One region of the Gilliamella sp. B3172 genome, then DNA from elsewhere that is predicted to be linked to it. Evidence: riboswitches for the same ligand, from Rfam matches in the RefSeq annotation. Region 1 holds a riboswitch; the other holds the start of a gene.
What was found. A riboswitch is a leader RNA that binds a small molecule or an ion and turns the genes downstream of it on or off. The one in region 1 is predicted to bind preQ1.

Region 1 (3,217 bases):
CCGGCACGACTACGACGAATCGCATTAGCCACCGCAACCACCGCTTCATCTTGACCAATAACACGTTTATGTAACGCATCTTCCATGTGTAGTAATTTATCTTTTTCGCTTTCGAGCATTCTGGAAACAGGAATACCGGTTGCTTTCGATAATACTTCGGCAATTTCGTTATCGGTGACTTTGTTACGCAATAACTTCATGGTTTTGCCTTCTAACTGTGTCGCTGAGGCAAGTTTCTTTTCCAATTCCGGGATTTTGCCATATTGTAGTTCTGACATTTTGTTTAAATCACCGGCACGGCGTGCTTGCTCTATTTCAGTGCGAGCTTTCTCCAACTCTGTTTTGATAGTTTGAGTGCCCGAAACTGCTGCCTTCTCTGACTTCCATTCTTCTTCAAGTGACGCATATTGTTTTTCTTTCTCAGCAAGTTCATCATTTAGCATCTCAAGTCGTTTTTTACTTGCATCATCAGACTCTTTCTTAAGCGCTTGTTGCTCAAGTTTTAGCTGAATAATGCGTCTTTCAAGGCGATCTAATGATTCCGGTTTAGAATCCATTTGCATACGAATGCTCGAAGCCGCTTCATCGATTAAATCGATTGCTTTATCCGGTAACATACGGTCTGAAATATAACGATGCGATAACGTTGCCGCCGCTACAATAGCCGGATCGGTAATTTGTACGTGGTGGTGAATTTCATAACGCTCTTTCAAACCACGTAAAATGGCAATCGTATCTTCAACACTTGGTTCTGCCACATAGACTTTTTGGAAACGGCGTTCTAACGCAGGATCTTTCTCAATATATTGACGATATTCATCAAGAGTGGTTGCGCCCACGCAGTGCAATTCACCACGAGCCAATGCGGGTTTTAACATATTACCGGCATCCATCGCACCATCACTTTTCCCTGCCCCAACCATGGTATGAATCTCATCAATAAACAGAATGATACGGCCTTCTTCTTTGGCGATATCTTTAAGTACTGCTTTAAGACGCTCTTCAAATTCACCACGATATTTAGCGCCGGCAATCAAAGCACCCATATCTAATGATAAAACACGTTTGTTACGTAACCCTTCCGGTACTTCACGATTAACAATACGCTGTGCTAAACCTTCAACGATAGCGGTTTTACCGACCCCCGGCTCACCAATAAGTACCGGGTTATTTTTGGTACGACGTTGCAATACTTGAATAGTACGGCGAATCTCTTCATCACGACCAATAACCGGATCGAGTTTGCCTTGTTCAGCACGTTCGGTTAAATCGATAGTATATTTTTTCAACGCACCACGTTGATCTTCTGCATTAGGATCGTTCACGTTATCATTACCTCTTACTTGATTTACCGCCTGATTAAATTTATCTTTCGTCACGCCACTACGTTTAAGTATGTCACTTAAACTGCCTTTATCTTCTAAAGCGGCTAATATAAATAGTTCAGATGAGATATAACTATCGCCATTTTTTTGCGATAATTTGTCACAAAGATTTAGTACTCGAATAAAATCTTGTGAAGGTATCACATCACCGCCGGCACCTTGTACTTGCGGCAAACGATCAATCGCTTGAGTTAATTCTTGTTGTAATAGAGCGATATTAGCGCCAGCCGAAGCTAATAATGGTTTAACACTACTGCCTTCTTGATTGAGCATGGCGGAAAGTACATGAACAGGCTCGATATATTGATTATCTTTACCTAATGCTAAAGACTGCGCATCAGCTAAAGCTTGTTGAAATTTATTTGTGAGTTTGTCTAACCTCATATTATTTATCTCCTGTGCAATAGATTTGGATCAAATGGCAAAGCATTCAATCCATTTGCATGATCACTAAATGAGTGTGGAAGATGAAATTTCAAGAGCTGATTGAGAATATTTTTTTACAGAATTTATACAACAAAACAACGCAAATAAGACACAGTTAACCTTGTATTAGAAAACGTGATGAAAATCACCGCATCAGTTTACTTAAACTATCATTAAATGACAATTGAAAGATGACAAATCAACGTTTATCGATTATATTAGCCGCTCGTTTTGTTAGGTCATCTAACCGTGGTTCGTAACCCATCCCACGTAAAAAAACTAGGATAATATCATGTTCAAAATAGCTAAAGAGTTTCAATTTGATGCTTGTCATATGTTAGACGGGCATAATAAAAAATGTCATAACCTGCACGGTCATACCTATCGCTTATTAGTTGAGATCAGTGGTGAACTTATTACCAGCGGCTCAAGTGCTGATATGGTCATGGATTACGCTGATTTAAAAGCAATTGTTAAACAACATATTGTTGATCCGCTCGATCATGCTTATTTATACAACCAAAATAACGCCAACGAGTGCCGGATTGCCGATTTATTAAAGCAGATGGATCGTAAAATTTTTGCCTTTCCATGCCGTACAACTGCTGAAGGAATGAGTCAATACATCTTCGATTGCTTAGCGCAATATCTACCCGTTTCGATGATCAAACTTTGGGAAACCCCGACATCTTACTGCGAGTACCGCCGGAGCTAAAAATGACTGAATTTCGCATTGTTGAAATCTTCGAATCTTTACAGGGCGAAGGTTACAATACTGGTATGCCGGCAATTTTTATTCGCTTTGCCGGTTGTAATTTGAATTGTGCATGGTGTGATACCGATTTTCGCCGATTTAGCCGATTTACCTTAACGCAGCTATTAGCAACGCTTAAGCAGTATCAAAGCAAAAATATTATTATCACCGGCGGTGAGCCGACTATGGTTAAAGCGTTGCCGGAGCTGCTCTTATCACTCAAACAAGCCGGTTATTTTATTGCCATTGAGAGTAATGGTCTTGGCAAAGTCGATCTGTTGATTGACTATATCGCACTAAGCCCTAAATTTTGCTATCAATCTCGCTATCAAAAAATCGCCCAGCCGACCGCCGATGAAGTGCGTATTGTTGTCGAAAATCACCCCGATTTTCTACCATTTTGCCAATATATTGAAAAGCAAATTGATGCAAAACGCTATTATCTTTCCCCTTGTGAAAATAATGGCGTGATGAATATGCATGACACTATTACTTTGTTAGGCAAAATTAATGAGGGTCGCGAAAATAATAAATGGCTGTTAAGTTTGCAGACTCATAAATTTGCTGGCATCGAATAATTGCATTAAAGCTGATTCAGTCGCACGCCTTATCTGACAACTATAAATCATCTTCGGCAATGACTAAGAGGCAT
Region 2 (3,217 bases), on a different contig from region 1:
GTGTGGGTTGCTTGTGGTTCAACCACTAATGATATCGGTTTTTTACTGCCTATTCGAGGGTCTTGACTAACTGAGTTTGCCTTTTTTTGGCGATTGTCACTATCGCCATTAAAGCGTGAGCCGCTCGGTAACCCTTTGTGTTTGCGTTTACGCTTCAATTCACGAGATGCTTCATTAATCTCTTGACGCGTTTTTTTGGGTTTTTGTTTCGATTTATTTTTTAACATACAATCTCTGTCTAATTTTGACTAAATATTTACCTGCTATATTTTAACAGTAACTGATAAATATAGCTATGATGAACACGCTAAGTGAAATTCTGATTGTAAAAAATGACAATTGTGTATAATCTGAGCCCAATAATTTGTTAGTGTGAAGCAGTGAGAATATAACATGAACAATCATTTGAGCCCTTATATGCAATTTAGCCGTCAAGAGTGGGCAAGCTTGCGTAATGCGGTACCAATGACTTTAAGCTCAACCGAGCTAAGCTCCTTACAAGGGATTAATGAAGATCTATCTATGGATGAAGTAAGTGAAATCTATTTACCTTTATCCAGATTGCTCAATTATTATATTAACAACTGTTTTAGTCGACAGGCAGTATTGGCCAAATTTTTAGGTAAAAGCCAAAAAATACCTTATGTCATTAGCATTGCCGGTAGTGTAGCTGTAGGGAAAAGTACCACAGCGCGCGTATTACAAGCGCTGTTAACACGTTGGCCTGAACATCGAAAAGTGGCATTAGTGACTACTGATGGATTTTTATATCCCAATAAATATCTCGAAGAGCGAGGTATTATGAATAAAAAAGGCTTTCCGCAATCGTATGATATTAAAAAGCTGATCAACTTTGTGGCCGATGTAAAATCCGGTCAAGCGAAAGTTAAAGCGCCGGTTTATTCACATTTAGTTTACGATATTGTTGAAAACGAAGAGATTATTGTTGATAGCCCAGATATTCTCATTTTAGAAGGTTTAAACGTGTTACAAGGCACCATTAACTATCCGCAAGCGAATAATCGGGTATTTGTTTCTGATTATGTGGATTTTTCGATTTATGTCGATGCGGAGTTGTCGCTTTTACATGATTGGTATGTCAATCGTTTTTTAAAATTCAGAGCAGGGGCATTTAGTGATCCTAACTCTTATTTTAATCACTATTCTCAGCTCCCGGAACAAGAAGCGATTAATATCGCCAACCGCCTTTGGCACGAGATTAATGAATTAAATTTAATTGAAAATATTTTACCGACTCGTGAAAGAGCCAGTTTAATTTTAACAAAAGGTAAAAATCACCAAGTGGATTGTGTGCAGTTAAGAAAATAAACTTAAGAGGAAACATTATGAAATCAATAATTAAGTCGTCTGTAAGTAAGTTTACACTGCTTTCATTTTTAACAACACTTACCCTAGGTGTTTGTGCAGCAAACGTTGATGATCATCAAGGGCAGACTTGTGCCGGCAAAAAAGAGGCGATTGAAGCGCAAATTGCTGAGGCACAAAAAACCGCTAATCTTGAGCGTGTTCAAGGATTAGAAAAAGCATTATTAAATGTCAAAATGCATTGTAATGATGATAGTTTTGAGGCCGAATATAAAAAAGATATTAATGAAAAAACTGAAAAAGTTGCCGAACGACAAAAAGATTTAGCTGAAGCAAAACTCAAAGGCGATGAGCAAAAAATTGCCCAAAAAACCTCGAAATTAAATGATGCTGAAAAAGAGTTAGCGCAAGCTAAAGACAAATTAGACAATTTTCAAAAAGAACTGAAATCGAAATAAACGCTATTTTTGCAAGCTTTAATCTCTATTATCCGACAAATTAGTCATCCTAAGCAGAATAACAGTGTGAGTTATTTTGCTTAAGATGACAACTCATTAACTTAACACGCATGGATATTGAATAAGCAAAATGACGGCGTTTTCTATGTAGATCCAGTGTCATTTAAATACAGTGTAATTTGCCTTCACACCGTTATGGTTAGTTATTCACAAGCAGGCTGGACTTTTAGAACAAAAAAAGGTAAGGTGTGCGCCTTATCACGTGGTTCGTAAACCTCCCACGTAAAAAAACTAAGGAAAATTATGAGTAACGTTACACTACTAGGCGATCAGTCTGTTCGCTATCCAACTACCTATTGTCCGGAAATTCTCGAAACGTTTGACAATAAACATCCCGGTAATGACTATTTTGTTAAATTTAATTGCCCGGAATTTACTAGCCTTTGTCCTATCACAGGTCAACCTGATTTTGCGACGATTTATATTTCGTATGTGCCGAATATTAAAATGGTCGAAAGTAAATCACTTAAGCTCTATTTATTCAGCTTCCGTAATCATGGTGATTATCATGAAGATTGTATTAATATCATCATGAAAGATTTGATTAAATTAATGGATCCAAAATACATTGAAGTCTGGGGTAAATTTACACCTCGTGGCGGTATTTCTATCGATCCATATGCAAATTACGGTAAACCCGGCACTAACTGGGAACAAATTGCGCTTAATCGTTTAGCTAATCACGATCTTTATCCAGAAAAAGTCGATAATCGTTAATCTCATCATCCTAACAGGAAATTTTTAATGCAACATCGTAAAGCACTTGTGATATTTTCTGGTGGGCAAGATTCGACCACTTGCCTACTGCAAGCAATTGCTGATTATGGGCGTGAAAACGTTGAAACAATCAGCTTTCAATATGGTCAACGACATGCCATTGAGCTTGAAAAAGCCAAATGGATTGCTGACGATCTTGGTGTAAAGCAAACCGTCATTGACACTTCAGTGATTAAACAAACGACTAATAATGCCTTGATTGATGACTCGCAAGAGATTAAATCAGCTCAAGAAGGGAATTATCCTAATACCTTTGTTGACGGGCGTAATATGCTATTTTTATTGTTAGCCGGGTGTTATGCCAAACAGCAAGGTATTAAAGATATCATTATTGGCGTATGTGAAACCGATTTCAGTGGTTATCCGGATTGTCGAGATATCTTTATTAAATCCATGAATGTTTCGATGAATTTAGCCTTGGATTACACGTTTAACATCATCACCCCATTAATGTATCTGACTAAAGCGCAAACATGGGAAATGGCTGATAAACTCGGTTATCTTGATTATATCCGGCAACACACTCACACTTGTTATTATGGGGTTGACGGCGGATGTGGTCAGTGTCCTAGTTGCGAGTTACGTGAAAAAGGGTT

Region 2: another riboswitch for preQ1. It lies ahead of queF (preQ(1) synthase); the one in region 1 lies ahead of queD (6-carboxytetrahydropterin synthase QueD).

The regions. Positions count from the first base shown of each region.
Region 1 covers NZ_JAFNOA010000008.1:38,365-41,581, reverse strand. Annotated here, with positions in the region: gene clpB (ATP-dependent chaperone ClpB) at 1-1,769, opposite strand, end outside; PreQ1 riboswitch class I at 2,055-2,100, shown strand; gene queD (6-carboxytetrahydropterin synthase QueD) at 2,104-2,526, shown strand; gene J3U37_RS09370 (7-carboxy-7-deazaguanine synthase QueE) at 2,529-3,143, shown strand.
Region 2 covers NZ_JAFNOA010000001.1:597,239-600,455, forward strand. Annotated here, with positions in the region: gene yihI (Der GTPase-activating protein YihI) at 1-227, opposite strand, end outside; gene coaA (type I pantothenate kinase) at 394-1,329, shown strand; gene J3U37_RS02640 (DUF1090 domain-containing protein) at 1,347-1,784, shown strand; PreQ1 riboswitch class I at 2,041-2,085, shown strand; gene queF (preQ(1) synthase) at 2,088-2,561, shown strand; gene queC (7-cyano-7-deazaguanine synthase QueC) at 2,589-3,217, shown strand, end outside.